Regions from separate parts of the Micromonospora sp. WMMA1949 genome, predicted to be linked through region 1. Evidence: predicted binding sites of a transcription regulator. Region 1 holds the regulator's gene; the other holds the start of a gene.
The links. The regulator HspR, encoded in region 1, represses chaperone genes until heat shock. The targets are predictions, from matches to a motif close to TTGAGTNNNNNNNACTCAA.
Positions count from the first base shown of each region.

Region 2: the regulator HspR is predicted to act here: its motif matches at 6,239-6,257, upstream of lon (endopeptidase La).

Region 1 is NZ_JAPZBG010000001.1:2,510,929-2,526,764, reverse strand. It holds gene dnaK (molecular chaperone DnaK) at 1-1,121, shown strand, start outside; gene grpE (nucleotide exchange factor GrpE) at 1,170-1,904, shown strand; gene dnaJ (molecular chaperone DnaJ) at 1,984-3,171, shown strand; gene O7607_RS11905 (heat shock protein transcriptional repressor HspR) at 3,196-3,636, shown strand; gene O7607_RS11900 (hypothetical protein) at 3,814-4,020, shown strand; gene O7607_RS11895 (hypothetical protein) at 4,080-4,508, opposite strand; gene O7607_RS11890 (cation:proton antiporter) at 4,674-5,891, opposite strand; gene O7607_RS11885 (cation:proton antiporter regulatory subunit) at 5,897-6,397, opposite strand; gene O7607_RS11880 (winged helix-turn-helix domain-containing protein) at 6,479-6,697, opposite strand; gene O7607_RS11875 (DivIVA domain-containing protein) at 6,902-7,219, shown strand; gene O7607_RS11870 (hypothetical protein) at 7,216-7,470, shown strand; gene clpB (ATP-dependent chaperone ClpB) at 7,629-10,220, shown strand; gene O7607_RS11860 (hypothetical protein) at 10,382-10,756, shown strand; gene O7607_RS11855 (DUF4178 domain-containing protein) at 10,842-11,480, shown strand; gene O7607_RS11850 (DUF2617 family protein) at 11,482-11,976, shown strand; gene O7607_RS11845 (DUF4247 domain-containing protein) at 11,973-12,398, shown strand; gene O7607_RS11840 (DUF350 domain-containing protein) at 12,430-12,852, shown strand; gene O7607_RS11835 (hypothetical protein) at 12,852-13,625, shown strand; gene O7607_RS11830 (polyamine aminopropyltransferase) at 13,622-15,190, shown strand; gene O7607_RS11825 (hypothetical protein) at 15,255-15,836, shown strand, end outside.
Region 2 is NZ_JAPZBG010000001.1:5,486,794-5,502,629, forward strand. It holds gene O7607_RS25575 (hypothetical protein) at 1-177, opposite strand, end outside; gene O7607_RS25580 (CBS domain-containing protein) at 395-1,093, shown strand; gene O7607_RS25585 (helical backbone metal receptor) at 1,118-1,840, opposite strand; gene O7607_RS25590 (DICT sensory domain-containing protein) at 1,867-2,958, opposite strand; gene O7607_RS25595 (DUF2726 domain-containing protein) at 3,066-3,932, shown strand; gene O7607_RS25600 (hypothetical protein) at 4,187-5,491, shown strand; gene O7607_RS25605 (histone-like nucleoid-structuring protein Lsr2) at 5,698-6,045, opposite strand; gene lon (endopeptidase La) at 6,280-8,616, shown strand; gene O7607_RS25615 (DEAD/DEAH box helicase) at 8,689-10,446, opposite strand; gene O7607_RS25620 (hypothetical protein) at 10,607-11,434, opposite strand; gene O7607_RS25625 (sensor histidine kinase) at 11,567-12,712, shown strand; gene O7607_RS25630 (response regulator transcription factor) at 12,709-13,314, shown strand; gene O7607_RS25635 (2'-5' RNA ligase family protein) at 13,359-13,892, shown strand; gene O7607_RS25640 (M23 family metallopeptidase) at 13,940-14,767, shown strand; gene O7607_RS25645 (family 43 glycosylhydrolase) at 14,840-15,836, opposite strand, start outside.

The DNA of each region.
Region 1 (15,836 bases):
CGACTACCAGCAACATCAACCTGCCGTACATCACCGCCGGTTCGGCCGGCCCGCTGCACCTCGACGTGACGCTCAGCCGCGCCGAGTTCCAGCGCATGACGCAGGACCTGCTGGACCGCTGCAAGGGCCCGTTCGAGCAGGCCGTCAAGGACGCCGGCATCAAGATCTCCGACGTCGACCACGTCATCCTGGTCGGCGGCTCGACCCGGATGCCGGCCGTGACCGACCTGGTCAAGCAGCTCACCGGCCGCGACCCGAACAAGGGCGTCAACCCGGACGAGGTCGTCGCCGTCGGCGCCGCCCTGCAGGCCGGTGTGCTCAAGGGCGAGGTCAAGGACGTCCTGCTGCTCGACGTGACCCCGCTGAGCCTGGGCATCGAGACCAAGGGCGGCATCTTCACCAAGCTCATCGAGCGCAACACCACCATCCCGACCAAGCGCTCCGAGGTGTTCACCACCGCCGACGACAACCAGCCGTCGGTGCTGATCCAGGTGTTCCAGGGCGAGCGGGACATCGCCGCCTACAACAAGAAGCTCGGCACCTTCGAGCTGACCGGTCTCCCGCCGGCCCCGCGCGGCGTGCCCCAGATCGAGGTCACGTTCGACATCGACGCCAACGGCATCGTGAACGTGCACGCCAAGGACCTGGGCACCGGCAAGGAGCAGAAGATGACGATCACCGGCGGCTCCTCGCTGCCGAAGGACGACATCGAGCGGATGCGCCGGGACGCCGAGGAGCACGCCGACGAGGACAAGCGTCGCCGTGAGGAGGCCGAGACCCGCAACGTGGCCGAGGCGCTCCAGTGGCAGACCGAGAAGTTCCTCGCCGAGAGCGGCGACAAGCTGCCCGGCGAGAACCGCGACCAGCTCAACGAGGCGCTCGGCGAGCTGCGCAGCGCCCTCGGCGGGCAGGACATCGAGAAGATCAAGTCCGCGCACGAGAAGCTGGCGCAGGTCTCCCAGCAGGCGGGCTCGCTGCTCTACGCCCAGCAGCAGGAGGGCGAGCAGACCGCCCCGGGCGCTGCCGGGCCGGGTGCCGGTGCCGGTGCGGCCGGTGGCCCGAAGGCCGGTGGCGACGACGACGTGGTCGACGCGGAGATCGTGGACGAGGACAAGAAGTGACATCCGGTCCCGGACACGATTCGCACGGCAGAGGGATGAGGTAACCGCATGACGGACAAGCCACGCGCGGCCGACCCGGGTGCCACCGGGTCGGCGGGCGCCGGCAAGGACGCCGGCGACGAACCCCGGGTCGTCATCCGTGACAAGCGCAAGCTCGGCAAGGTGACCGAGCAGCCCGCGAACGACGCCTCGGCGGCCGACGCGGCCGCCGACGCGCCCGCCGAAGGGCTGGTCGAGGAGGCCGAGGTCGTGGTCGACGAGATCGGCGGCGAGGCCGAGGTCAGCGGTCCGGCCGTGGTCGACGCGCCCGCCGAGCCGAAGGGCGGGACCGGCACGGACGCGCCGCTCGGTGCCGAGCTGGAGTCGCTCCGCACCGACCTGGAGGAGCGCACCCGCGACCTCCAGCGGGTCACGGCGGAGTACGCCAACTACCGCAAGCGGGTCGACCGGGACCGCAACCTGGTGCAGGAGCAGGCCACCGGGGCGGTGCTCACCGCGCTGCTGCCGATCCTCGACGACCTGGACCGGGCGCGCGAGCACGGCGACCTGGTGGGCCCGTTCGGCAGTGTGGCCGAGCAGCTCACCGGCGCGCTGGCCAAGTTCGGCCTGACCGCGTTCGGCGAGACCGGTGACCCGTTCGACCCGACCCGGCACGAGGCGGTGGCACACCAGACCTCCGCCGACGTGACCGAGCCGACCTGCGTACAGGTCATGCGGCGCGGTTACCAGCTCGGCGAGCGGCTGCTGCGGCCCGCCATGGTCGCGGTCGCGGACCCGGAGTAGTGCCGACCCGTGACGTCCCGCCCGCCCGCACCGGGCGGGCGGGACGACCGGGATTCGACCCGTGGAAGGGGGTGGACCGGTGAGTTCCAAGGACTGGATCGAGAAGGACTACTACGCCGCGTTGGGCGTGGACAAGTCCGCCTCCTCGGACGAGATCAAGAAGGCGTACCGCAAGTTGGCCCGGGAGTCGCACCCGGACCACAACCCCGGCGACACCGGTGCCGAGGAGCGGTTCAAGACCGTCTCCGAGGCGTACGCGGTGCTCGGTGACGAGAAGAAGCGCCGCGAGTACGACGAGATGCGCTCGCTGTTCGGCTCCGGTGCCTTCCGGCGCAACGCCCGCGGCGGGGGCCAGCCGGGTGGCATGCCGTTCGACGTCTCCGACCTGTTCGGCGGCGGCGCGGGCGGCGGCGACAGCCGGTTCAGCGGCGGTGGCTTCACCGACCTGTTCAGCTCGATCTTCTCCGGTGGCGGGGGCGCCGGCGGTCCGGCACGTCCGCGTGGCCCGGCCCGCGGGCGGGACGTCGAGACCGAGGTCGCGCTCGACTTCACCGACGCGGTACGTGGCGTCACGCTGCCGCTGACGCTGCGCGCCCCCGGAGTCTGCGACACCTGCCACGGCAACGGCGCGAAGCCCGGCACCCAGCCGGTGGCCTGCCCGGTCTGCCACGGCGCCGGGGTGACCACCCGCAACCAGGGGTCGTTCAGCTTCTCCGAGCCGTGCCGCAACTGCCAGGGCGTCGGCACGATCGTTGAGGAGAAGTGCCCGGAGTGCCACGGCACCGGCGGGGTCACCAAGACCCGCACGCTCAACGTGCGCTTCCCGGCGGGTGTGGCCGACGGGCAGCGGATCCGCCTGGCCGGCCGGGGTGAGCCCGGCGAGCGGGGCGGCCCGGCCGGTGACCTGTTCGTACAGGTGAAGGTCCGCCCGGACGAGCTGTTCGGGCGTACCGGGGACGACCTGACCCTGACCGTCCCGATCACGTACGCCGAGGCGGTTCTCGGCACGGACCTGCGCGTACCGACCCTGGACGGGACGGTGACCCTGCGGGTGCCACCGGGTACGCCCGGTGGGCGGGTGCTGCGCGCCCGCGGCAAGGGCGTCGTACGCAAGGACGGCCGCGCCGGTGACCTGCTGGTCACGCTCGACGTGGTGGTCCCGGCGAAGGTGTCGGACGAGGCGCGGGCGGCGCTGGAGACCTTCGCGGCGCAGACTCCGCCCGCCGCGCGGGAACATCTCGACGCGCGGGTACGTCGATTCAGTTGAGGTCGGCAGCGGAGGTGAGCGGGCATGTCGGAGGAGTACGTCGGCTCGGGTGACCCGGCCTACGAGGCCAAGGTCTTGATGATCTCGGTGGCCGCGCGGATGGCGGGGATGCACCCCCAGACGCTGCGCCAGTACGACCGGCTGGGCCTGGTGCAGGCCGGCCGGGCGTCCGGCGGCGGTCGCCGGTACAGCGTCCGGGACGTGGTGCTGCTCCGCGAGGTGCAGCGCCTCAGCCAGGACGACGGGATCAACCTGGCCGGGGTCAAGCGGATCATCGGGTTGGAGCGGCTGCTCGAAGAGGCGCAGCAGCGGGTGGCCCGGCTGGAGGCGGAACTGGACGCCGCGTACCGGCGGATCGCCGAGCTGGAGTCGCTCGGTGGCTTCCCCCGCGGCGATCTCGTACCCACCAACCGCACGTCCACCGCGCTCGTCGTCTGGCGTCCGCGCCGCGCTCCCGACCGCTGACCTCGTACCGGAAGGCCGGCGCGCCCCGCTCCCCCGGGGCCGCGCCGGCCTTCGTCCTTTCCCGGGCCGGTTCGCGGCCCGGGTCAGGGGAATCCGGGGTACGTCGGGGCACTGTCGATTAGGCTTTTCCGCAGGGGCAAAAGCCTCATAGCGGACTCCGGGCTGGCGGGGGGAGCCATGGCGGAACCGGCGAAGAAGGTGGCCGAGCGCGCGGAGGAACGGCTGGAAAAGGTGGCCGAGAACGTCCGCGAGCGGTTCGACCGGGTCACCGAGGGACGCTTCAGCGACAAGGTCAAGGAAGGGCGCTTCGCCGACCAGACGGACCACGGCGTGGACCGGGCACGGGACGACGAGCGGCGCAAGAAGCAGGGCGGATCGACCTGACGATCCGCCGACGTGCGGGCCGGGATCCACGGGGGATCCCGGCCCGTTCGTCGTTCGTGTCAGAGGCGGCGGTTCTCGCGGACCAGGCCGCCCTCGCACCAGTCCCGGTAGACGAAGAGGTCCGGCCGGGCGAGCAGCACCCGGCTGTTGTGCGCCCAGTTGCGCATCAGGTCGTCGCCGGACTTCTCGGCCTGCTCGACCAGCTTGCGGAACCGGCGCTTGGGGTGGGCGCGGAAGTTCGTCCGGATGCCGTCGGCGGCGTAGATGTAGAGGCAGTGCAGCGCGAACCGCCGCGCCGGGCAGCCCTGGTCCATCGCCAGGTCGAACAGCGTCTGCACCAGGTGGTCACCGGCGACGAGCAGATCCCAGTCGGGCGGCATCGAGGTCAGCGGCACCGAATCCGGCTGATACGCCCACGAGCGGAGCTCGGCGGGCGAGGGATCGACCGGGTTGGCGAAGCCGCGGAACGTCTCTTCCTGCACGCTCACCGGCCGACCTTCCGCTTGCGCTGGCGGGGGCGCAGACCACCCGCGGACCCTGGCTGCTGGGCCGAAACGTTAACGCGGTTGGGCGGAGCAGTGGTAGACCTTCCCGGGATCAATTTGACAACGCCGGGCCGGATCTGCCGTCGGCTGATCCGGCCCCGCGCCGTGTCAGTCGCCGGAGCCCAGGGGCAGCGGCGCGGGCGGCCGTGCGGCGGCGGCGCGGCTGCGCAGCCACTGCTTGAACCATCGGGTGTCGGGCAGCCGGGCGAGCAGCGGCCCGGTCACCACCGTGATCAACACGTACGCGGTGGCGAGCGCGGCGAGCTTCGGTTCCACCGGGTAGATGGCCGAGACGGCCAGCCCGGCGATGACGATGGAGAACTCGCCACGCGGGGTCAGCGCCAGACCGGCCCGCCAGCGCCCGGGCTCGGCGATCCCGACCCGGCGGGCGGCCAGGTAGCCGGTGGCCACCTTCGTCGCCATGGTGACCACTGCGAGCAGCAGCGCCGGCACCAGCACCGGCGGCATGTCCAGCGGATTGGTGACCAGCCCGAAGAACACGAAGAAGACCGCGGCAAAGAGATCACGCAGCGGGGAGAGCAGTTCGGTGGCGTGGTGCGCGACCGGCCCGGACAGCGCGATGCCCACCAGGAACGCGCCGACCGCCGCGGAGACCTGGAGCTTGGCCGCGACGCCCGCGACCAGCAGGGTCAGGCCGAGCACCCCGAGCAGGAGCGCCTCCGGATCCTTGGCGGAGAGCGCGGCGGAGATCAGGTGGCCGTACCGGATCGCCACGGCCAGCACGACGACCACGGTGAACACCGCGATGGCGAGCGCGATGCCGCCCTTCATCAGGCCGACCCCGGCGAGCAGCGCGGTGACCAGCGGCAGGTAGAGGGCCATGGCCAGGTCCTCGATCACCAGGACGGACAGGATCACCGGCGTCTCCCGGTTACCCACCCGGCCCAGGTCGCCGAGCACCTTGGCGATCACGCCGGACGACGACACCCACGTGACGCCCGCGAGCACCACCGCCGCCACCCAGCCCCAGCCGAGCAGGAGCGCGAAGGCGAACCCGGGCAGCGCGTTGAAGACCGCGTCGATCACGCCGGCCGGCGCGGCCGACCGGAGATTGCCCACCAGTTCGTTGGCGCTGTACTCCAGACCGAGCATGACCAGCAGCAGGATCACGCCGATCTCGGCGCCGACGGCGAAGAACTCCTCGCTGGCGTTGAGCGGCAGCAGCCCGCCGTGCCCGAACGCCAGGCCGGCGAGCAGGTACAGCGGGATGGGCGAGACGCCGAAGCGACGGCTCAGCCGGCCGAGCAGGCCGAGCAGGAGCAGCAGCGCACCGACTTCGATGAGCAGGATTGTGGTTTCGTGCATACGCGTCAGCCGTCCGGATCGGTCTCGGCGAGAATCGCGGTCACGCCGTCGAGCCCCTGACGGGTGCCGACCACGACGACCACATCGCCGGCCTCGAACCGGAAGGTGGGTTCGGGCGAGACGTTCACCGCGCCCTGACGCAGCACGGCCACGATGGACGCGCTGGTCCGGGTGCGCGCCTTGGTGTCACCGAGCCGCTTGCCGACGTACTTCGACCCCGCCGGGATGGCCACCTGCTCGGTCAGCAGCCCGGCGGCCTGCTCGCGCAGACCCGAGAGCTGACCCAGCATCAGCGACGCGCCGAGGATGTCGGCGAGCGCCTCCGCCTCGTCGTCGGTCAGGGGTATGTCATGTTGGCAGGAGTCGGGATCGTCCGGGTCGTAGAGGACCAGGTCGCGACGGCCATTGCGGTGGGAGACCACACCGAGCCGGCGGCCGGACTCCGTCATCAGATCATGACGTACGCCGATCCCGGGCAGGGAGGTCTGCTCGACACGTACTCGCACGCGGGTGAGGCTACTCCGGGCGCGCACCTGCCGCGTCCGGGGCCGAACTGCAGACCGGTCGATGTGGCTCGGACGGCTCGTCTATGTCCGTTCGGCCACGAACACGCCGACACCTTCGAGCGTCTCGGTGAGGCCGGTCGCGCGCAGAATCATCATCGCCTTGCCGACGACGGTGTCGGAGACGCCGTACTCCTTGCACAGTTGGGCGCGGCTCGGCAGCTTGGTGCCGGGCGGCCACTCTCCCGAATCGATCTTGCTCTTCAGTTCGTCTGCGAGCACTTGGTACTGCTGCTTGGGCATACACACTCCCCGGATGGCACGCCCATTCGACCATGCACCCACCTCCAACCTCAAGCAATTGTGGGTCGATCGTTGACCTACAACTGGTACCGATTGTAGGTTGCTGACGAACGCTCCCGGATGGCACCTGGAGCTTTCCCGGGTCGGGGCGGGCATCCCCCGTGGCTCGTCCCGACCCCGTCCTCCGCGAGAAGGGACAGCGTCGTGCGCAATCTCCTGCGAATACGTCCGAAGCGGCGGAGCCTCACCCCGCCCAACTCCGCGCCGGTCGGTGCCTACCGCTCCGCGTCGTACCTTCCGCTCCGGCCCTGGCAGGTGCGGGGCCGCTGCTTCGCGACGCGCCGCCGAGGGCTGGACCCCGCCGAGGTCGCCGCGTTCCTCGATCGCGTCGCCGGGGACCTCGCCGCCGCGTACGCCGAAGTCGCCCGGAGTCGTGAGGAGACGGCCCTGATCAAGAGCGCCCTGCGTGAGTGGCAGTCCCGGCAGGCCCCGTCGATGCGCGACCTGGCCGGGCGGCCGTGACCGGGCGTTACGTGATCCATCTGCCGGTGCGTGCGGCCGATCTGGCTCGGGCGAAGATGCTCGGTCGCACGGCCGGACGGTCGTTGGCGTTCCTCGCGGTGGTGGAGCTGGGTGGCATCACCGTCTCGGCCGAGGACGACCAGGCCGTACGCCATTGGGTGTTCTGCGACCGCAAGCTGGACGGCGGCCGGCGTTGCGTGCTGCGCGCCGACCACGAGACCCCTTGCCTCGCGCGCCTGCCACGTCGCTGAGATCTTGGTACGAAAGGGCCCCTTCGAGGGCCGTTTCGTACCAAGATCTCTCCGGCCGGCCCGGAGGGCGGTGACTCAGGTCACAGGGTGGAGTTGAGCGGAATAGACTCAACTCTGGTTGTGTCATGTCCAGTGGACACGCCGATCCGGGGGAGCCCATGAACACGGAACGTCTCACCACCAAGAGCCGCGAGGCCATCACCGGTGCCGTCGCGCTGGCGAACCAGCGCGGTCACGCCACCGTGGAGCCCTGGCACCTGCTGCTGTCACTGCTGGACACCGAGGGCTCGACCGCCGCGGGCCTGCTGCGCGCCGTCGGGGCCGACCCCGCCGAGCTGCGCCGCGTCGCCCAGCGCTCGGTCGACGCGCTGCCCGCCGCGCGCGGGTCGAGCATCGCCGAGCCGACGCTGGCCCGCGAGTTCGTCAACGCCATCGGCGCCGCCGAGCAGATCGCGCGGCCGCTGGGCGACGAGTACACCTCCACCGAGCACCTGCTGGCCGGGCTCGCCCGGGTCGGCGGCGCCGTCTCGGTCGCGCTGAAGAACTCCGGCGCCACCGAGGAGAACCTGGTCGCCGCGTTCCCGACCGTCCGGGGCGGGGACCGCCGGGTCACCACCGCCGACCCGGAGCAGACCTACCAGGCCCTGGCCAAGTACGGCGTGGACCTCACCGCCAGCGCCCGCGACGGCAAGATCGACCCGGTGATCGGCCGGGACTCGGAGATCCGCCGGGTGATCCAGGTGCTGTCCCGGCGTACCAAGAACAACCCGGTGCTGATCGGCGAGCCGGGCGTCGGCAAAACCGCGATCGTGGAGGGCCTGGCCCAGCGGATCGTGGCCGGCGACGTGCCGGAGTCGCTGCGGGACAAGAAGCTGGTCTCGCTCGACCTCGGCGCGATGGTCGCCGGCGCGTCGTACCGCGGTCAGTTCGAGGAGCGGCTGAAGTCCGTGCTGGAGGAGATCAAGAACTCCGACGGCCAGGTCATCACGTTCCTCGACGAGCTGCACACGGTGGTCGGCGCCGGCAAGGGCGAGGGCTCGATGGACGCCGGCAACATGCTCAAGCCGATGCTGGCGCGCGGTGAGCTGCGGATGGTCGGCGCGACGACGCTCGACGAGTACCGCGAGCACATCGAGAAGGACCCCGCGCTGGAGCGCCGCTTCCAGCCGGTGCTGGTCGGCGAGCCGACCATCGAGGACACCATCGGCATCCTGCGCGGGCTCAAGGAGCGCTACGAGGTGCACCACGGCGTACGCATCACCGACGCCGCCCTGGTCGCCGCCGCCGCGCTCTCCGACCGCTACATCACCGACCGCTTCCTGCCGGACAAGGCGATCGACCTGGTGGACGAGTCGGCGTCCCGGCTGCGCATGGAGATCGACTCGCGTCCGGTCGAGGTGGACGAGATCGAGCGGGCGGTGCGCCGCCTGGAGATCGAGGAGATGGCGCTGGCCAAGGAGCCGGACGCCGCGTCCGCCGAGCGCCTGGAGCGGCTGCGCAAGGAGCTGGCCGACAAGCGCGAGCAGCTCACCGCGCTCTCCGAACGCTGGCAGACCGAGAAGAGCCACATCACCAAGCTCTCCACGGCCAAGGAGGAGCTGGAGCGCCTCGGCGGCGAGGCCGAGCGGGCCGAGCGCGACGGCGAGCTGGAACGCGCCGCCGAGCTGCGGTACGGCCGGATCCCCGCGCTGCGGACCGAGCTGAAGCAGGCCGAGGAGGAGCTGGCCCGGCTCCAGGCCGACGGCGCGATGCTCAAGGAGGAGGTCGGCGCGGACGACATCGCCGCCGTGGTCGCCTCCTGGACCGGCATCCCCGCCGGGCGGCTGCTCGAAGGCGAGACCGCCAAACTGCTCCGGATGGAGGAGTCGCTGCGGGCCCGCGTGGTCGGCCAGGCCGAGGCGGTGGGCGCGGTCTCCGACGCGGTACGCCGCGCCCGGGCCGGCGTCGCCGACCCGGACCGCCCGACCGGCAGCTTCCTGTTCCTCGGCCCGACCGGCGTCGGCAAGACCGAGCTCGCCAAGGCGCTCGCCGAGTTCCTCTTCGACGACGAGCGGGCCATGGTCCGCATCGACATGAGCGAGTACGGCGAGAAGCACTCGGTGGCCCGCCTGGTCGGTGCCCCGCCCGGATACGTCGGCTACGAGGAGGGCGGCCAGCTCACCGAGGCGGTACGCCGCCGTCCGTACTCGGTGATCCTGCTGGACGAGGTGGAGAAGGCCCACCCGGACGTCTTCGACGTGCTGCTCCAGGTGCTCGACGACGGCCGGCTCACCGACGGTCAGGGCCGTACCGTGGACTTCCGCAACGCGATCCTGATCCTCACCTCGAACCTGGGTTCGTCGGTGATCAGCGACCTGACGCTCAGCGAGAACGAGCGCCGGGAGGGCGTGCTCGCGGTGGTCCGGTCGCACTTCAAGCCGGAGTTCCTCAACCGGCTCGACGACATCGTGGTGTTCGCCGCGCTCCAGGGCGAGGACCTGCGCTCGATCGTGGACATCCAGCTCGACCGGATGCGTACCCGTCTCGCGGACCGCCGGCTGGGCCTGGAGATCACCGACGCGGCCCGGACGTGGCTGGCCGAGCACGGGTACGACCCGATCTACGGCGCCCGCCCGCTGCGCCGGCTGGTGCAGTCGGCGATCGGCGACCAGCTCGCCAAGGCGCTGCTGGCCGGTGAGATCCGCGACGGCGACACGGTCCGCGTCGACCTGTCCGACACCAAGGAGTCCCTCGCGGTCACCGCCGCCTGACCCGCCCCACCCGCGAAGGCCCGGCCGCCCAGGCCGGGCCTTCGCCGTCCCACCGTGCCGCCGGGCGGGTGTTAACAAGGGGCCCTTCCTCTACCGGAGGCGTTAACAGGGGGCCCTTCCTTGTGGTTGGAGGGGGTGGTGGGGTGGGCACATAGTGGGGCATGAGTGCGTGGGAGCGGGAACTGGACGAGGCGGCGCGCGAACTCGACGGCGCGGACACCCTCGCCTTCGGCGGGGTGGGGCTGGCGGGTCAGGTGCTGCCCGCGACCGAGGCGTACCGGCGGCTGGAGCAGGGGCTGCGGGAGCACCCGGAGGCGGCCCGCAAGCGGGTCGACAAGCTGCTCCGCAAGGGTTCACCGGCCGGGCGGGCGTACGCGGCGACGCTGCTGGAGGCGGTCGACCCGGCCGCCGGGCGGGCGGCGTGGACCCGGCTGCGCGGCGACGACGGCGAGTTCACCACGTTCTCCGGCTGCCTCATGGGCCGCGCCACGCTGGGCGAGTACGCCGCCGACCGGCTCGCCGGCGGCGAGCGGTAGCTGACCGCACACTCAGCGAACAGGACTTCAGAAGGCGTGCGTGCGGTTGTTACCGTTCCCGCCGAGCGGGTTGGGGGAGGCGGTAGTGAACGGTTCGTTGGCGTACGTGGTGACCACGCTGGGGTGCCTCGTCGGGGTGGCCGGTGTGGTGATCGCCGTGATCGCGCTGCGGAGGTCCCGGTCGGCGTCCGGCCCGAAGGCGAAGGCGGCACCGGGTGACCCGTTCCGGGACCGGGACGCGGACGCGCTGCGTGGCGACCCGCGCGCCCTCAAGCCCGGTGACATCGTCGAGATCCGCTCGGTGCCGTACACCGTGCGCGGCTCGGTGCACCTGGTCGAGGGCGGGTGGAGCTGGGCGGAGCACCTGCTCGACGACGCGGGTGGGGTGAAGCGCTGGCTCTCCGTCGAGTCCGACCCGGACCTGGAACTGGTGCTCTGGACCAGCGAGCCGGGGGCCACCGTGACGCCTGGTGCCCCGACGCTGGAGATGGCCGGCCGCCGCTACAACTGGGACGAGTCGGGCCAGGCCCGGTACACCGCGACCGAGGGCACCGGCCTCGACCCGCACGGCACCATGCGCTACTACGACTACCAGGCGCCGGGTGGGGCGCGGCTGTCGTTCGAGGCGTACGGCGAGGCCGGCTGGGAGGTCAACCTCGGCGAGGAGCTGCGCCGCGCCGAGGTGATGATCTACCCGCAGGGCGGCTCGGAGACGGTGCGCTGACGTGCTCGTCTCCCTGCACACGCCCTACGTCGACACCAGCGCCGCCGATCTGAGCCTGGCCCTCGGTGGCCCGGAGCTGCCGGCGCTCGCCGTACGCGACATCGACCTGCCCGGCCTGCCCCGGCTGCGGCTGCGCCTGCTCGGCGCCTCGCACCAGGTGGTGCTCGGTGGGCTCACCGAGACGGTCGCCTGCCTGCCCGGCCGCCCGCCGCACCTGCCGGACGCGCTGCACGACGCGACGACCGGTTACCGGTTCATGGCGACCGTGCTCCGGCCGGAGGGCGACGGCCTGCGTACCCGGGTCGCGGCGCTGCGCGCCGAGCTGGCCGAGGATCCGTACGCGCTGATCGGGGTCTTCCCCGGCGACGAGGACGCGGTCACCGCGCTCTCCGTCCGGCCCCGGCCGCCGGACGGCGCGCTCGCCTGGCGTACCTGGCACGTCTACCCGCAGACGAACGAGCTGGTTCTGACCGAGACCGTGGTGGAGGAGCTGTGACGTACCGACGGTGGTTCGTGGTGGGCGTGGCGGTCGCCGTCATCGGCGCGCTCATCGCCGCCTTCACGATCTTCTACGGCAACTTCTCGCCCCGCGGGTACGTGGAGGACAACTTCCCCCGCGCCTCCGGGCGGGACATCGGGTCGAACGCGATCGCGTACACCTCGAACAAGGCGCCGAGCGAGGTGTCCAAGCAGATCACCGACGCCTGGCGGCCGGCCGACCAGTACGTCGACGGCAGCGGGGTCTACCTGCGCTACGACGACGACTCGGTGGTGATCCTCCCGCTCGCCGTCGGCTCGGTGATCCTGCTGGAGAGGATGACCACCGCCTACCCGCGGTACCACAGCGTCGTCGGCAACAGCTGGGGCTGGGGCCGAGGCAGCACGGTCCGGGGCGGCGGCCCCGGCTCCGGCAAGTAGCCCTGTCGATCCCCTCATCCTGGAGTCCTCTGTGCAGCATCTCGTCACCGACCTGCTGGTCACCCTCGCGTACGGCGCGGTCGGCGTCGTCCTGATGGCGATCGGCTACGTGCTGGTCGATCTGGCCACCCCCGGCAAGCTCCACGAGCTGATCTGGGCCGAGCGCAACCGCAACGCGGCGCTGCTGCTCTCGTCGAACCTGCTCGGGGTGGGCACGATCGTGGTCGCCGCGATCGTCGCCAGCGACGACGACTTCACGCTGGGGCTGATCGGCGCCGCCGCGTACGGCATCCTCGGCCTGGTGATCATGGCGGCGGCGTTCGTGCTGCTCGACGTGGCCACCCCGGGCAAGCTCGGTGAGCTGCTCGTCGACCCGCAGCCGCACCCGGCGGTGTGGGTCTCCGCCACCGTGCACCTCGCCACCGGTGCGATCATCGCGGCCGCGATCATCTGATGAGCGGCAGGCCCGCCAAGCACTCGGTGGGGAAGGACAAGCGCACGCAGACGGTGATCTGGTCCGTGGTCGTGGGGATCGTGGTCGTCGTCTGCGCCATCGGCGCGTTCAGCGGCGACTCGGACACCTCCGTCCCCGCACCGATCGCCGACGAGCGGTCCGGCACCGTGCCGATCCTCCGCGCCGCCGCCGACAGCCAGGGCATCTGCTACGGCTGGGAACTGCTCGACGTGTACGACGACGTGAGCGTCGGCTCCAACCTCGGCGACGGCACCACAGTCATCGACGCGCCCGGCTGCGCGCGCTGGCTCGCGGTCTCCGCGAACGTCAGGTACACCTCGTCCAGCAGCGAGTCGGAGGACTCCGCCACGATCCGGATCAAGGGCTCGGACGACATCGAGTTCGCCGACCTCGCCGCGATCGAGACCCGGCTGGGCCGGTTCGGGCTGGACGAGGAGGCGTTCGTCGACGACCCGGGCTGGGCCGTCACCCGGGCCGCCACGATCCTGCCGCTGCTCGCCGCCGAGCGCGGGCTCGCCGAGCCGGCCGCGACGCCCACCGCCGCGCCGTCGACAGCCGCCGCTCCGCTGCCGGACGCCGGCAACGACTTCTGGCGGGACCGCTGGATCTACGTGCTCAGCTCGGTCGGCCTGTTCCTGCTCGCCGCGCTGTTCCTCGCCGTGGGCGTGCGACAGCGCCGCAACCACCGGGCACGGGTGCCCGCGCAGCGCGCCGGGGCGGGAGCCGCCGGACGTACCCGGAGCAGACAGTGACCGTCGACGTGGCCGCACGGCCGCGGTGGCGCCTGGCCCGCGCGGCGGTCCTGCTCGCGGTCTTCGTCTGCGCGGCCTGCGGCCTGGTGTACGAGCTGGCGCTTGTGGCGCTCGGCAGCTACCTGATCGGCGACACGGTCGGCCAGGCGTCGATCGTGCTCGGCGTGATGGTCTTCGCGATGGGCGTCGGCGCGCTGGTGGCGAAGCCGTTGCAGTCCCGGGCGGTGGTCTCGTTCGCGGTGATCGAGCTGACGCTGGCGTTGCTCGGCGGCCTGTCCGTGCTCGGCCTCTACGCCGCGTTCGCCTGGCTCGACCTGTACGGACCGGCGCTCGTCGGCACCGCGTTCGTGCTCGGCCTGCTGATCGGCGCGGAGATCCCGCTGCTCATGGTGATGCTGCAACGCATCCGGGAGCAGTCCGCGGGCAGCGCGGTGGCCGACCTGTTCGCCGCCGACTACGTGGGCGCGCTGCTCGGCGGGCTGGCCTTCCCGTTCCTGCTGATCCCGGTCTTCGGCCAGCTCAAGGGCGCGCTCGTGGTGGGCGCGGTGAACGCGGTCGCCGGGGTGGTGCTCGTCTTCACCGTGTTCCGGGCCGACCTCAGCCGTCGGGCGCGGGCCGCGCTGGGCGCCGCCACCGTCGTGGTCGGTCTGCTCCTCGGGTACGCGTGGGTGACCGCCCACGACTTCGAGGTGACCACCCGCCAGCAGCTCTACCGCGACCCGGTGGTGCACGCCGAGCGCAGCCGCTACCAGGAGATCGTGCTGACCCGCTCGGTGCGCGAGCCCGGCCACTCCGCCACCGACCTGCGGCTGTTCCTCAACGGCGACCTCCAGTTCAGCTCGATCGACGAGTACCGCTACCACGAGGCGCTCGTGCACCCGGCGATGCGCGGGGCACACGGCGACGTGCTGGTGCTCGGGGCCGGGGACGGGCTGGCCGCGCGGGAGATCCTCAAGTACCCGGACGTGCGGTCGGTGACGCTCGTCGACCTCGACCCGGCCGTGGTGGAGCTGGCCCGCCGCGAGCCGCAGCTGCGCGAGCTGAACCGGGAGTCGCTCACCGACCCCCGGGTACGGGTGCTCAACCTGGACGCGTTCGCCTGGCTGCGTACCGCCACGGACCGCTTCGACGTGGTGATCGCCGACCTGCCCGACCCGGACGAGACGGCCACCGCGAAGCTCTACACGATCGAGTTCTACACGCTGATCCGGCCGGTGCTGGCTCCCGGCGGGCGGCTCGTCGTGCAGTCCGGGTCGCCCTACTTCGCGCCCCGGTCGTACTGGTCGATCGAGCGGTCGATCCGCGAGGCGGGCTTCGCCACCGTGCCGTACCACGTCGACGTGCCGAGCTTCGGCGACTGGGGGTTCGTGCTCGCCGCGCCGGGCGACGTCGCGCCGGAGCTGGCGCTGCCGGCCGATCCGCCGCCGCTGCGTTTCCTCACGCCCGACGTGCTCGCCGCCGCCGCCACGTTCCCCGCCGACCGGGCTCGGCTGGACGTGCCGGCCTCCACGCTGTTGCGGCCCAGGGTGCTCGACTACGCCCGCGAGGAGTGGCGCGGCTACTAGGTTTCGGGACATGCCACCCGAATCGCCGCGCCACCGACCGGGGATCGGCTGGCTGGTCCGCCGGCTGCCGACCCGGGCGGTCGAGGCGGCGTCCTACCTCCAGGCGTTCGTGCTCTCCGGCGTGGTGACCGTGCTCGCCGTCCGCGCGTACCTGAAGGCCACCGACTATCCGCAGCTCGGCGGCGGCGGGCTGCACATCGCGCACGTGCTCTGGGGCGGCCTGCTGCTCGCCGTCGGCCTGGGCATCCCGCTCGTCTTCCTCGGCGGCGGCGCCCGCACCGGCGGGGCGATCGTCGGCGGCATCGGGTTCGGGCTGTTCATCGACGAGGTGGGCAAGTTCGTCACCACCGGCACCGACTACTTCTACGCCCCCGCCGCCGCCATCATCTACGTCGCGTTCGCGCTGCTGGTCCTGCTCACCCAGGCCGTACGCGGACGCACCGGCCGGTCCCGCCTGACCCCCGCCGAGCGCACCGCGAACGCGCTGGACATGGTGCTCAGCGGCCTGCCGGGCGGGCTGACCGACAGGCGCCGGATCGCCGTACTGCGGCTCGTGCAGGGCACCGGACCGGACACCGAGGCGGCGGTGGCGCACCTGCTGGACGCTGTCCCACACCGGGAACCGCCGCCGGTGCCGCTCTGGCAG
Region 2 (15,836 bases), 3.0 Mb from region 1:
CATCTTGTCGAGGAAGGCCCAGAGGAACACCCAGCCCAGGGCGAGCCGCAGACCGGCCCAGACGTACCGGGTGGCCTTCTGGCGGGTGGTCTCGGTGTGCGCCGCCGGAGCGGTGGTGACGGCGGGGGTCCGCTTGACGGCGGGGGTCCGCTCGATTGTCGCGGTCATTGTCTCCACGTCCCTTCCTTGCCTCGCACCGCGCTTCCCGGTGGCACATTCATTCCACCGCCGCGCCGTCTCCCGGAGCAGGGCCGAGCGGTGCCCTCCTGACCGGGTCCTTGGTCCCGTCCGGACCCGGTCCGGTCGGCCCCTCGCGGCCGGTCCGCCGCCCCTGACCAGGGCGTACGCCGGCGGCCTACCGTCGCAGGTGAAGACCCGGCACGAGGAGGTCGTGATGAGGACGTGGCAGGTGGCAGACGTGATGACCAGGGACGTCGCCACGGTGACGGCGGAGACGCCGTACCGCGAGATCGTCGACGTGCTGGTGCGGCAGCGGATCAGCGGCGTGCCGGTGGTGGACTCGTTCCGCCGGGTGCTCGGGGTGATCTCCGAGGCGGACCTGCTGCACAAGGTGGAGCGGACCGGCCACCCGGACGAGCGGCGGGTCTTCGAGGGACGGCGTCGCCGTACCGCGCGGGAGAAGGCGGGCGCGCTCGTCGCGCGGGACCTGATGACCGCCCCGGCGGTCACCACCCACGAGCGGGCCACGCTCGCGGCGACCGCCCGGATGATGGACCACGAGGCGGTCAAGCGGCTGCCCGTGCTGGACGACCTGGGCCGCCTGGCCGGCATCGTCACCCGCGGTGACCTGCTGCGCGTGCACCTGCGTACCGACGCGGAGATCCGCGAGGAGGTCGTGCGCGAGGTGCTTCGCCGGGTGCTGTCCGTGCGCGACGGTCTGGTCACGGTCCAGGTCCGCGGCGGCGAGGTCACCATGGACGGGCGGCTGGACCGGCGCAGCGCCGTCGACCTCGCCGGCCGCCTCGCCGCCCAGGTGGCGGGCGTGGTCGCGGTGCACAACGCCATCGGGTACGACGTGGACGACACCACGCTGATGGAGCTGGACCCGGTGCACGCCACCCCGGTCGCCTGAGCGCCGCCACCCGGGCCTCACCTCTCAGGTGGGGCCCGCGGTGGCGAGCTGGGCGGCGAGCAGCGCCGGCGCCTCGGCCAGCGAGGGGCCGTACCAGGTGAGGTGCCGGCCGGAGACCAGCGCCGCGGGTACGCCGGGGAACGCCTCCGGCCCGTCGTCGGCGGTGAACCGGTACGGCTCGTCGGGCAGCACCACCAGCTCCGGCGCGCGGGCGCGCAGCTCGTCCAGGCCGGGCCGGGGATAGCGTTCCGGGTCGCCGGCCCAGCCGTTGCGTACGCCGAGCCGGGCCAGCACGTCCCCGGCGAACGTGTCCCGGCCCAGCACCACCCACGGGCGCCGCCACACCGGCACCACGGCGGTGGGCACGCGTTCGGGCGCCGGCAGCGCGGCCCAGGCGTGGCGGGCGTCCCGCAGCCACCGCGGCTCGGCCGGCACGCCGAGCGCGACGACCAGCTCACCGAGCTGGTCGAGGGCCTCCGGGACGGTACGCGGGAAGGTGACCCGGACCGGCACCCCGGCCGCGCGCAGCGCCTCGGCGTCGGCCAGCCGGTTCTCCTCCTCGTTGAGCAGCACCAGATCCGGCTCCAGCGCGAGCACCCGGTCCAGGTCCGGGTACTTCGTCCCACCGACCCGGGTGACGTCCAGCCCGGCCGGATGGGTGCACCAGTCGGTCGCACCGACCAGCACCTCCGGGCGGGTGGCCGCGACCGCCTCGGTCAGCGACGGCACCAGCGACACCACCCGCACCGCGTCTCCCTCCCCGGACCGGACCGTCAGCGGGCCGGGGCGGCCACGGCGTCGGCGTTCTCCGGCGGCAGGCCCGCGACCGGCAAGCCCTTGCGTACCGCCCAGTCGACAGCGGCACGCAGGTCCGCGGTGGGCAGCGGCCGCCGGGTCGTCACCCCGACCGCCGCGTGCACGATGTACGCCATGAACGGGTACGACCGGGCCAGCGCGCCGATCGCGTCGTGCAGCCGGCGTACCACCTCCAGCGCGGCCGGTTCGTCGAGTCCCGGCAGGACGAGCTGGAACTCGTTCTCGGTGACGCGCACCGCGCGGTCGACCGGCCGCAGCGCCGCCGTGATCGCGGTGAGCACGGCGTGCCCCTCCCGGGCGACGCCGCGGCGGCCGAAGCGTTCCGGCGAGCCGGGCGGTGCGTCCACCCGGATTCCGACCAGCGCCACGGGCAGCGTGCCGGAGGCGGTCACGCCGTCCGCGCCGGACCACCGGGCCAGGCCGGGCTCGTCCAGCATCGTCTCGGCCGGCTGCGCCGGCAGGTGGGTCCGGTCGCCGCGGCGGGCCAGCATCCGCAGCGCCGCCTCGGCGCGCGGTTCACCCGGCCCGGCCGGGATGTCCCGCACCCGGGCGATCGCCTCGTCCAGCGCGGTGCGTGCCGCGGCGGGCAGCCGCTCGGCGAGCTGCTCGCGCAGCCGGATCGTCTCGTGCAGCGCCTCGTCGCGCCGGAAACCCCAGCGTCCCTCGAACAGCCGGCCGGCTTCGAGCGTCGGGGCGGGCGCCACCTCGGCCCGGTCGTGTGCGACGAGAGTGGCGCCGAACCGCGGGCTCAGCGCCACCACCGTCCACTCCCGGGCCAGCGCCTCCGTCTCGTCCAGCGTCACCCCGTAGATCCCCTCGGGCAGGTCCGGCGGCGGCCCGCCGACCATCGCCACCACCGTCACGGCGGCGCGGCCGGCGATGCGCCGGTAGACCTCGCGCTCCCGGGCGAAGTACGGCAGGCGCTGGAACAGCGCGAGCACGACGAGTGGGCCGTCCTCGGCCTCGGCGAGCGCGGCGCGTTCGATGGCGTGGGAGACGGCGACGAGACTGCGTTTGGTGAACTGTTCCGGGGTCCGTCCGCTGGGCACGGGCAGAGCCTAGAGGGACAGGCGCGGTTGCGCACCGGTCGGCCGGGGGGTGCGTGCCGCACCGCCTACACTCGGGCGTCGACCGGACGAGGGGGGATCGGGGCGAGATGACGAGCACAGGCAGCGCGACCGCGTCCTGGCTGCGGCCGATCCCGCCCGGCGCCGCGCCGTGTCTGACCCGCGCGGGCCACCTCGGTCACGCCGGCCGGCGGCTCGGCGACCTGGTGCAGGGCCGCCCGCCGGGTGTCACGGGCAGTCAGTGGAGCACCGCCGGACGGGCGTCGCTCGACCTGGTGGTCTGCGCCGCCGACACCGGGCTGCCGCGCTTCGCGGTGCGGTTCACCGCGCCCGCCGGCGACGGATCGCCCGCCCGGCGGGCCGAACGGCTGACCGACGCCGTCTGCGCCGCCGTGGGCCTGCCGCTGCTGCGTGTCGAGTCGCCGACGCTGGGCGGCGCGGAACAGGTCCGCCGGTTCGTCGAGTACGTGCTGGACGCGCGGGCGTACGCCGACGGCACCGACCCGGACGCCGGTGACGCGGTCGGCTTCCGGGACATCATCGGCCGGCTGCCGGACGGCCGTCGCGGGCCGGTGAACGACCTCGGCGCGCTGGCCCGGGTCGAGGCGGTCGAGGCGTACGTGGCGGGCCGGATCGTCGACCCGATCGTGCGCGGGTTGCACGTGCGCTGGACCGGCGGCCCGGCGGAGGGCTGGGCCTGGGCCGAGGTGCGGCCCGGCCGCTGCCTGCTGGAGCGGGTACGGCTGACCTCGCGCGGCTTCTCCTGCGGCGTCGACCCGGGGCGGCTCGCCGAGGATCTGGCCGTGGCGGCGCTGGGGGAGCGGCTGCGTGACCTCGACGCCGCCGCACCGTCCGAGGTGGACCGGGACGAGCTTCTCCGGCGGGTACGCGCGCTCGCCGCGCAGCGGGATTCCTTCGACGGCGGGTTCGCCTTCGAGCACCTCTGCGCCGACTGAGCCGTCCTCGTCCGAGGACGGCGACTTTTCGATTTTTTTCCGATCTCCGGTTGAACCTTCGCCGACGGCGCTCCGTACCTCATCGGGAATGGACGCAGATCTTCCCCGCCGCGCCCGGACGGCGCGGAGACGGTGCGGAAAGGGCACCGTCGGCCATTGACGCGCGACTGAGCGTCGCAGTGATCTCACACCCCGAATTCGTCGGTCCGCCGGGATCACCAGTCAACTACCGGATCGAGAAGGAGAGCAATTCGATGCGCAGGTCCACACGGGCGCGCCGGTCATCCGGTAACGCGCGGAGCAAGCGGTTGCTGGCAGTGGTCGGCACGCTCGCGGTCTTCGGCGGCATCGTCGCCGTCACCCAGATCTCGTCCGCCCAGGACCGGCGGACGACCACCCGCGCCGCGTCGGCGTCCTGCGTGCCCGCGAGCTCGGGGGCGACCGCCCCGGACGGTCAGGGCAGCACCACCCGTACCTGGCAGAACGGCCGGTGGGTCCGCAACCACTGGGGCGACGGCCAGATGTCGCCGGCCGAGTGCCAGCAGACGAACGCGGGCGGCGCCGGCGCCGGCACCCCGACCGTGGCCTGCCCGGACGTCCGCAGCCGGCTGCCGCAGGTGCCCGACCGGGCCCGCGCCGAGGTGGACCGCACCCTGGCATTGCTGCAGTCCCAGATCGCGGATGCGAACCGGCGGCTCGCGGCGGAGGGCCGCAACGGCGGTGACTTCATCAACAACGCGATCCTGCGTCCGCTCGCGGACAAGCGGACCGCGGCGCTCAACCGGATCGCCACCGCCATCGGCCGGGTCGCCCAGCGCCCGCAGGGCCTGGACCAGCTCGCCCAGTGCGCGCTGACCGACGCCCCCGGCACCGGTGGCGGCCAGAACGGCGGGAACAACAACGGGGGTCAGAACGGCGGCAACAACAACGGCGGCCAGAACGGCGGAAACACCGGCGGCAACAACGGTGGCGGGAACAACAACGGCGGTGGCCAGAACAACGGCGGCGGCAACGGCCTGAACGTGCTCGCCAAGGACTGCTCCGGCAGCCAGCTCCAGGCGCACGACGGTTTCCAGAACGGCAACCGGTGCGTGAGCACCGCGTTCGGTGAGGTCGGCGCCGCGGCGAACAACCCGTCGCTGCTGATCACGCAGTTCCCGAACCAGGTGCGGCGCAATCAACCGTTCACGCTGCGGGTCACCACCAAGAACCTGGTGCGGGACCGCTTCCTCGCCGCCGGCCAGGGTGGCTACTACCTGGAGAGCTCGCTGCTCAACGGCGAGGGCCTGGTGCGCGGTCACTTCCACACCGCCTGCCGGATGCTCGGCAGCACCCGGCAGCCTCCGAACCCGCAGGACGTGCCGGCCTTCTTCGTCGCCACCGAGGACGGCCGGGGCGGCAACCAGCCGGACGACGTGCTGATCCAGATCCCGGGCCTGGCCCAGTCGGGCGTGGCGCAGTGCGCGGTCTGGGCCGGTGACGGCTCGCACCGCATCCCGATGATGGAGCGGGCGAACCAGACCCCCGCCATCGACGTGGTGCGCATCCGGGTCAACTGACACTGACGAACGGCCGCGGCCGTCCGGGGGACTCCTCCGGGCGGCCGCGGCCGTTTGCGCGGACCGAAACGGCGGGACGTGGTCCCGGAGGAAATTTCATGCCGGCGGTATCCGGTCGGATGAAAGTACCGACCGTAGAAAGCCGATCGGGGCCGCGCCGATTTCTCAGCGTGACCCCGGGACGCCCGACGGTGAACCGGCGGTGATCAGCGGTTCTTGTACGCCTCGACCACCGACACCGGGATGCGCCCGCGCTCGGAAATCTCGAACCCGTTCTTGGCGGCCCATTCCCGGATGGCGCGGTTCTGCTCGCGGTCCATTCCCGAGGTGCTCGGCCGGGTGGTGCGGCGGGCGCCGCGAGGAGCTTCGGTCGTTCCCCGACCGATTCGCCTGCCAGCGCTGATGTACGGATCCAGGGCCTTGCGCAGGACGCCCGCGTTCTCGTCGGAGACGTCGATCGTGTACGCCGCGCCGTCCAGGCTGAACTCGACGGTCCGATCGGCCTTTCCGCCGTCGAGGTCGTCGGTCAGAACGGTGATTACTTTCCTTGCCATCGCCATTACTCCCTGTGTCGGGCGGGGTGTGGCTAAGAGTTTGACCTACCGCACGGTAATTCCGCAACAATAGCCGACTCTTCCCATTCGGCGGGTCGCGGTAAAGGATGCCGCCATTGGGCACGGAGCGCGGGAGCGCGACGTTGAGGAGTGGCGTGGGTCACAACCCGGAACAAGGGACACGTTTTGTTACTTGAGCCAGACACGCTCAACCAACATGATGGCAGGTGTTCGATGGCAACTCTTCCGGTACTTCCTCTGACCGACGCCGTCCTGCTGCCCGGGATGGTCATCCCGGTGACCCTCGACCCGACCACCCAGGCCGCCGTCGACGCGGCCCGCGCCACCGGCGACAAGGAACTCCTGGCCGTACCCCGCATCGACGGCGAGTACGGCTCCGTCGGCGTCGTCGCGACGATCGAGAAGGTGGGCCGGCTGCCCAGCGGCGAACCGGCGGCGGTCGTCCGCGGTCTCGCCCGTGCCCGCATCGGCTCCGGCGTGCCCGGTCCCGGCGCCGCGCTCTGGGTCGAGGCGACCACACTCGACGAACCCGCCCCGGCCGGGCGCGCCCGGGAACTCGCCCGCGAGTACCGCGCGCTCATGACCTCGGTCCTGCAGCAGCGCGGCGCCTGGCAGGTGATCGACGCGATGGAGCGGATGACCGACCTGTCCGAGCTGGCCGACTCGGCCGGTTACGCGCCCTGGCTCAGCCTGACGCAGAAGACCGAACTGCTCGCCGCGCCGGACGTCACCGCCCGGCTGGACCTGCTCGTCGGCTGGGTCAAGGAACACCTGGCCGAGCAGGAGGTCACCGAGCAGATCAACAGCGACGTCCGCGAGGGGCTGGAGAAGTCCCAGCGCGAGTTCCTGCTGCGCCAGCAGCTCGCCGCGATCCGCAAGGAACTCGGCGAGGACGAGCCGGACGGCTCCGCCGACTACCGCTCCCGGGTGGAGTCCGCCGACCTGCCGGAGAAGGTACGCGAGGCGGCGCTGCGCGAGGTCGGCAAGCTCGAGCGGGCCAGTGACGCCTCACCCGAGGCGGGCTGGATCCGTACCTGGCTGGACACCGTCCTGGAAATGCCGTGGAACACGCGTACCCAGGACAACACCGACCTGGCCGCGGCCCGTGCCGTGCTCGACGCCGACCACGCCGGCCTGGCCGACGTGAAGGACCGCATCCTGGAGTACCTCGCGGTGCGCAACCGGCGCGCGGAGCGCAACCTCGGCGTGGTCGGCGGACGCGGCTCCGGCGCCGTGCTGGGCCTCGCCGGCCCGCCCGGTGTCGGCAAGACCAGCCTCGGCGAGTCGGTCGCCCGGGCGCTGGGCCGCACCTTCGTCCGCGTCTCCCTCGGCGGTGTCCGGGACGAGGCGGAGATCCGCGGCCACCGGCGCACCTACGTCGGCGCGCTGCCCGGCCGGATCGTGCGGGCGCTGCGCGAGGCCGGCTCGATGAACCCGGTCGTGCTGCTCGACGAGGTCGACAAGCTGGCCGCCGGTTACGCCGGCGACCCGGCCGCCGCCCTGCTGGAGGTGCTCGACCCGGCGCAGAACCACACGTTCCGCGACCACTACCTCGAGGTCGACCTCGACCTGTCCGACGTGCTGTTCCTCGCCACCGCGAACGTCGTGGAGGCGATCCCCGGCCCGCTGCTGGACCGGATGGAGCTGGTCGCGCTGGACGGCTACACCGAGGACGAGAAGGTCGCCATCGCCCGCGACCACCTGCTGCCCCGGCAGCGGGAACGGGCCGGGCTGACCGCCGAGGAGGTCACCGTCGCCGACGAGGCGCTGGCCCTGATCGCGGGCGAGTACACCCGCGAGGCGGGCGTCCGGCAGCTCGAACGGGCCCTCGCCAAGATCCTGCGCAAGGTGACAGTCGCGCTGGCCGGCGACCCCGCGCCGGTGCACGTGGACGCCGGCAACCTGGCCCGGTACCTGGGCCGGCCGAAGTTCACCCCGGAGTCGGCCGAACGCACCGCCGTGCCCGGCGTGGCGACCGGCCTGGCCGTCACCGGCGCCGGTGGGGACGTGCTGTTCATCGAGGCCACCACCATGGAGGGTGAGCCGGGGCTGACGCTCACCGGCCAGCTCGGCGACGTGATGAAGGAGTCCGCGCACATCGCGTGGTCGTACCTGCGGTCGAACGGACGGCGCTACGGGCTGGACCCGAACGCGCTGGCCGGGCGGCGGATCCACCTGCACGTTCCGGCGGGCGCGGTACCGAAGGACGGCCCGAGCGCCGGCATCACCATGGTGACCGCGCTGGCGTCCCTGGTGACCGGACGACCGGTACGACCCGAGTTCGGGATGACCGGCGAGGTGACGCTCTCCGGCCGGGTGCTGCCGATCGGCGGGGTGAAGCAGAAGCTGCTCGCCGCGCACCGGGCCGGTCTCACCGAGGTGATCATCCCGAAGCGCAACGAGCCGGACCTGGACGACCTGCCGGCGCAGGTGCGGGAGGCGTTGACCGTGCACACGCTGTCCGACGTGGCGGACGTGCTCGCGCTGGCGCTTCGCCCGGCCGAGATCGGCACCCAGGCGCTGGACGGCCCGGCGCTCGCCGCGGCCTGACGACAGTCGCCCCGGCCACCGTACCCACGGTGGCCGGGGCGCCGTCGTACCCGGCTGCCGGTCGCGCCGGGCTCAGCGGCGGTCGCGCCGCTCGTAGCCGCGGTCGCGGCGCTCGCCCGGGCCGTCGCCGTCCCGGTCCCGGCGCACCGTCGCCTTGCGCCCCTTGATGGTGGTGCCGCGCAGCGCGGCGATCACCTCGTCGGCCACCCCCTGCGGCACCTCGACCAGCGAGAACCGGTCGGCGATCTCGATCGAGCCGATGTCCCGGCCGCTGACCCGGGTCTCCCCGGTGATCGCGCCGACCAGGTCCTGCGGACGCACCCCGGCCCGGCGGCCCAGCCCGATGAAGACCTGCGTCGCCCCGCCGGTACGCGGACGGCCCGGGCCCCGGCGGTCGCCCCGCCCGCCGGTCTCCGGCCGGCCCTCGCGCGGGCCCCGGACCGGGACCTGCGGGATCTCCTCCTCGTCGTCCGAGCCCGGCGACGTCGCCTCGTGCGCCAGCTTCACCGCCGCCAGCGCCACCTCGACCAGGTCGAACTCGTCGGTGAGCGACTCCACGATCGCCCGGTACGGGTCGAGGTCGTCCTCCAGCAGGCTCTCCCGCAGCGCGCCCTGGGTCAGCTCCAGCCGCCGGGTCCGCATGTCCGCAACCGTGGGGATCTTGTCGATGGCGATCCGCTGGCCGGTGACCCGCTCGATGGTCTTGAGCATCCGGTGCTCACGCGGCTCGGCGAGCGTGATCGCCACGCCCTCCCGCCCGGCCCGGCCGACCCGCCCGATTCGGTGCACGTACGACTCGGGGGCCGACGGCACGTCGTAGTTGACCACGTGGGTGAGCTGCTCGACGTCCAGCCCTCGGGCGGCCACGTCGGTGGCGACCAGCAGGTCCGCCGTGCCGGCGCGCAGCCGGCCCATCACCCGGTCCCGCTGCTCCTGGCTCATCCCGCCGTGCAGCGCCTCGGCCCGGTAGCCCCGGCCGTTCATCGTCTCGGTGAGCCGGTCCACCTCCTCGCGGCTGCGGCAGAACACGATCGCCGCGGTGGGCGACTCCACGTCCAGCACCCGGCCCAGCGCGGCCGGCTTGTGCCCCCGGGCCACGATGTACGCGCTCTGCCGCACCCGGGGCGCCTCGCCGGCGACCGGCCGCTCCCGCTCGATCCGGATGCGCACCGGGTCGGTCAGGTGCTGCCGGGCCAGCCCGTCGATGCGGGCCGGCATGGTGGCCGAGAACAGCACCGTCTGCCGGCCGGCCGGGGCGTGCTCCAGGATCGCCTCGATGTCCTCGGCGAAGCCCATGTCGAGCATCTCGTCCGCCTCGTCCAGCACGACGGTGGTCAGCGCGCCGAGCCGCAGCGTGCCCCGGGCGATGTGGTCCAGCGCCCGGCCCGGCGTCGCCACCACCACGTCCACCCCGTGGTCGAGCGCGCGCAGCTGCCGGCCGATCGGCTGCCCGCCGTAGATCGGCAGCACCCGGGCGCCCAGGTCCTTGCCGTAGCGGTGGAACGCCTCGGAGACCTGCACGGCCAGCTCCCGGGTGGGCACCAGGACCAGCGACACCGGGTCGCCCTCGGCCCGGCCGACCGGCATCCGCTGCAGCAGCGGCAGCGCGAACGCGGCGGTCTTGCCCGTACCGGTGGCCGCCTGGCCCAGCAGATCCTGCCCGGCCAGCAACGGGGGGATGGCCTCCCGCTGGATCGGCGTCGGTTCCTCGTACCCGAGCGCGGACAGCGCGCCCAGCAGCTCGGTGCGGAGCCCGAGATCGGCGAAGGCGAAGGCGTCCTCGGCGTCGTCGGGCACGGCGGGGTCGGTCGGGGTCGGTGCGGCGGTCATGCGACAAGTTTTTCATCACCGCCGAGCGGCGGTCGCGGCGACCGGGGCAAACGTTCGCCGCGCCACCCGTGTGCCGTCCCCTCCGGGTGATCCGGCGCGGCCCCGTGCCCCCGCCGGATCACCGGGACAGGACGGCGGATCACCGGGACAGGACGGCGGATCACCGGGACAGGACGGCCAGGAGCGTGGTGAGGCCCACACCGACGTCGAACACCGCGCACCACAGCGCGTACCCGCGCGGCACCACCGTGCCGGTGCGGTGGTACCAGGCGTCCCAGGCGGCGTGGACGAGCCAGCCCACCCCGACGATCACCCCGGCGAGGTCGGCGGACGCGATCATCGCCACGACCGCCAGGCCGCCCCACACGGCCGCCCCGGCGAGCTGCGCCGCCAGCGCGCGCCGGTCACCCCACTGCCGCCGCCAGGTGCCGATCAGCAGGTAACCGGCCGGCAGGACCAGCAGCGTCCACGGCGCGAAGACCGTGGGCGCGAACCACATGTCCACGGTCAGCAGCAGCGCCAGCCCGGCGGGCCACCCGCGCGCCACTGCGGCCGCGACCGGGTGCCGGCGCGGCCGGGCGACGGCGGTGTGCCGGTGCCGCAGGGCCACCAGCAGCATCGCCGGCACCATCAGCAGGTGGCCGCCGAGCAGCAGCGTCCCGTCTCCGACCCACCCGGCCCACCAGGGCGGGAGCAGCAGCAGGAACGGCACGTACATGGCCGCCGACATCTCCGCGGTGGCGGCCCGGCCGTCCCCCCGGTACCACATCCAGGCGGCCATGCCCGCCGCCATGTTCGTCGCCATCACCAGCGCGGCCACGTCCGGCCGCGCCAGCACCGCCGCGCCGCCCAGCAGGTTCCCGCCCACCCGCCACAGCGGCCCGAGCAGCACCATCCCGGCCACCATCGCCACCACCATCCCGGCCAGGTGCCGGGTCCGCGCCCACCCGGCCCACCGCCGGGGTACGACCACAGTCATCTCCGTCATGCCCCGACCCTGCCGCCGCCCGGCGCACCGCAGAAGGCGCATCTGCCATCGGGAAACCGTGCGGATCGCACGGTCCGGCCGTGACGTTTCCCAGGGGTGGGCGAGCCGGTCCACGCCCTAGGATCAGCGGGCATGAGCGTCGATCCGGCGGACCACCGGCTGCGCCGGGCCCGGCGGGTCACGCTGCTGTCGCTGGCCACGAACGTGTGGACCACGGTGCTGCTGCCCGCCGTCGGCCTGGCCCGCGAACCCGACCCGGTACGCGTCGCGCTCGGCGCCGCCGGGCTGCTCGCGTTCACCGTCGCCCAGATCGGGGTGCTGCACGCCGCCGTCACGCCGTGGCTGCCCGTACCGGACCGCCGTCGCCGGCACGCCGCGCTCACCGTGGCGGCGCTGCTCAGCCTGCCGCTGCTCGGCCCGGTCGCGGCCGGCTCCTGGCCCACCTGGGCCTGGCTCGGGGCGTCCCTGGTGGGCATGACGCCGCTGCTGTTCCGGCCCGTCGTCGCGGCGGTGGCGGCGGCCGGCGTCCTCGCGGTGTCCGCCGTCGTCACCGGGGTGACGGGTGGGCCGGTGCCCACGGCACTGCTGGTCACCGGCACGGTGGGCGCCGGCATCGCCGCGCTCACCTGGGTGCAGGTCTGGTTCTGGGACCTGCTCGTCGAGGCCCGGCAGGGGCAGGCCGCCCAGGCGCGGCTGGCCGCCGCCGAGGAACGGCTGCGCTTCGCCCGGGACGTCCACGATCTGCTCGGCCACGACCTCACGGTGATCGCGCTCAAGGCCGAGCTGGCCGAGCGGCTGGCGCCGCGCGACGCCGCGAGGGCCGCCCGGGAGGCGGCGGAGGCCCGGCGGCTGGCCGGGTCGGCGCTGACCCGGGTACGGGCGGCGGTGCACGGCTACCGCGCCGTCGACCTGGCTGAGCAGGCCGCCGCGGTGGGGGAGGTGCTGCGCTCCAGCGGCGTCCGCACGACGGTGGTCCCGCCCGCCGGTGAGGTGCCCGAGGCGGTCGCCGCCGACCTGGCCGCGGTGCTGCGCGAGGCCGGAACCAACGTGCTGCGGCACAGCCGGGCCGGCTGGTGCCGGATCGAGATCACCCGGGAGGACGGCGTGGTGACAGTGACCGTCAGCAACGACGGCGTCGGTGCCGGCACCGGACCGGACCAGCTCAGCGGCGGCCTGCGCGGCCTCGCCGACCGGCTCGCCCCGGCCGGCGGACGGGTCCGGGCCGAGGCCGCCGACGGCGTGTTCAGCCTGGTGGCGACGGTACCGGTGACGCCGTGATCCGGGTGCTGCTGGCCGACGACGAGGAGCTGATCCGGCTCGCGCTGGCCGCGCTGCTCGACCTGGAACCGGACATCGAGGTGGTCGCGCACGCCCGCGACGGACGCGCCGCCCTGGACGCGGCGCTGGCCCACCGCCCCGATGTCGCCGTGCTCGACCTGGAGATGCCGCCGCCCGGTGGCGTCGAGGTCGCCGCCGAGCTGACCCGGGCGCTGCCCGGCTGCGCGCCGGTGATCCTCACCGGACACGGCCGGCCCGCCCAGCTCCGGCCGGCGCTCACCGCCGGCGTACGCGGGTTCCTCGCCAAGGGCGCTCCGGGCGGTGCGCTGGCCGACGTGATCCGCCGGGTGCACTCCGGCGCGCGTTACGTCGATCCGGCGCTCGCGGCCGACGCGCTCACCCTGCCGGAGTGCCCGCTCACGCCGCGTGAGCTGGAGACGCTGCGGCTGGCCGAGCTGGGCACCCCGGTAGCGGTAATCGCCCGGCGTACCCACCTCGCCGCCGGCACGGTCCGCAACCACCTGAGCGCCTGCGTGCAGAAGCTCGGCGCCGCCGACCGGGCCGAGGCGGTACGGCGGGCGCGGGAGGCCGGCTGGCTCTGACGTACGGGGCGTCGCGGGCGGTCGCCGGCGACTAGCCTGATCACGTGCGGACGGTCGAACTGCTCTGCTCTCCCGAACTGGAAGCGGCGGTTCGCGCTGCCTGGGACCGGCTCGCCGCCGCCGGGCTGCCCAGCCTGGCCCGCAACACGCACCCGACGAACCGGCCGCACCTCACGCTCGCCTCGGTGGAGGAGTTCCCGCCCGGCGCCGAGCAGCGCCTTGCCGACCTCTGCGACGCGGCGCTGCCGCTGCCGGTGCGGCTGGGCCGCGTGACGGTGCTCGACGGCAGCGCGCCGCTGGTGTGGCTGGTCCGGCCGACACCGCAGCTCGTCGCGCTGCACGGCGCGGTGTGGGACGTGCTCGCCGAGGCGCCCGGCGGGCACTCGTGGCACCAGCCCGGCCGGTGGGTGCCGCACCTGAGCCTCGCGCTGCGGTTCGGCGCGGCGGACCGGCGCCGCGCCCGGGCGGTCGCCGGGGCGCACCCGCCGTCCGGGGCGTTCGTGGCGGCGCGCAGCTACGACGGCGACACCCGCACGGTCAGCGAGCTGACCACCGCCTGCCCGCGTTCCGGCCGCTGAGCCGCCAGGCCCTTGCCCTTCGCCGGAAACAGCCCTACTTTGCATCGATGACCATCAGCGAGGGGTCTCACCCGGGCCCGCCGCTCGCCGGCCTCGGCGATCTGCGGCCCGAGGATCTCGGTGGCATCACCTACCTGCGGGGACTGTCGAGGCGAGGCTTCCTCACCGGGGCCGCGTTGGCGGCGTCCGGGGTGTCTGCCGCCTTCGCGCTGCTGCCCGCCTCCGCCCGGGCCGCCGGCACCTATCAGCGGCCGTGCGGAAACGTGCGCATCTCGAGTTCGTGGCAGGACCACCGGAGCCGGACGCCGCCCTCGGCCGAGCCGGGCACCGACTACGCGGTCGGCACCGGAACCCCGGTCGTGGCCGCCGCGAACGGCACGATCCGTCTCGTGAAGACCGACACCTCCACTGCGACCGGGCGCGTCGTGGGGATGGCCCACGACGACGGCAACTACACCCGGCACCTGCACCTGTCGAGGATCATCGTCACCGCCGGTCAACGTGTGTCGCGCGGCCAGACGATCGCGTACTCCGGCGCCTCGGCGAACGGCAGCGACGCCGGTGTCGGGCCGCACGTGCACACGAGCCTCTGGCTGAACACCGGCAGCCCGACGGACTTCCGCGCGACGGCGGATTTCGAGAACCATGTCGGGGACGTCGCCAACCCGAACCCGCCCGACCAGGAGGCAGACGACGTGTTCATCGCGAACGTGAAGGGCAACTGGTACCTCGTGGTGCCGCAGGGGACCGGTAGGCCGCGGGCGGTGGTCCTCGGCGGCGACAGCAATGCCGCCGCGTCCGGCATCCCCGTCCTGAACTTCAGCTGGGACCCGTCGATCAACGCGCTGAGGGCCGCTGTCGACGGCATCGGCTGAGGCGGCCAGGCGCGCCACGACCGCCCCTGCCTGCGACGAGGCAGGGGCAGTCGTGGCCGGCACCGGCGGGCGTCAGCGGTGGAAGCGCAGGTAGTCGAACTCGGCGGTCACCGCGGGCGTCGCGCCGCCGTGCGCCACCAGCCCGATCCGGGGCGTCGTGTCGGCGGGGAACGTCCACACCGCGCCCCACGTCCAGCGCTTGCCGTCGCGGCTGGACCCGGCCCGGAACTCGTGCTCCCCGTTCACCGGGTCGACCCGGTGCGCCAGCCGCAGCCAGGTGGTGGTGCCGGGGGTGCCGACGATGCTGCCGCCGTACACGGGTTGCCCGGCGAAGGGCAGCTCGTAGCCGTACTCGACCTGCCGGGTGTTCCAGATCGCCACCTGGGTCAGCCGGGCGAAGCGGTCGTCGTCGACGTACGCGACCAGGCCCGCCTGCTGGTAGTTGCGGACGCTGTCCTCGCCCAGGTCGAGCGTCACCTTGGTCTCGGCGACGTAGTTCCCGGCGGGCGCGTCCCGCAGCAGCACCCCGGCGGTGTTGCCGGTGCCGGACAGGTCGGCGTCCTGCACCGGCCAGCGCAGCGCGCCGCCGAACACGGTGGCCGCCGGGTCCTGGCGGACCCACTGCCAGGCCGGGCCGAGCCCGCCGGTGAACTCGTCGGAGTAGCCGCGCAGCACCGGGCCGACGCGCGGGTCGCCGACGGTGTGCCGGGCGGGATGGTACAGCCGGGCGACGCTGACGTTGTCGAACTCGGCCGGGCCGCCGTCCGCGCGCACGGACAGCTCACCGGGTGCCGGGCGGGGAAGCCGGACCGTCACCCGGGCCACCGGGTCGCCGAGGCGGGACGGGCTGAGCGTGGCGACGAGTTGCCGCCCGCGTACCTCGATCGCGAGATTGTGCCGGTCGCGCAGGTCGAGGCCGGCGGGCAGCGCGGTGGACGCGGCGCCCGCCGTGAGCCGGCCGCGCCCGACGCGGACGTCCACGCCGTGCAGCCGCAGCCCGGCGGTGGTCGCGCCGGTCAGCCGCAGGTCGGCCTCCGCGCGCAGGTCACCGCCGATGCGGGTACGCGAG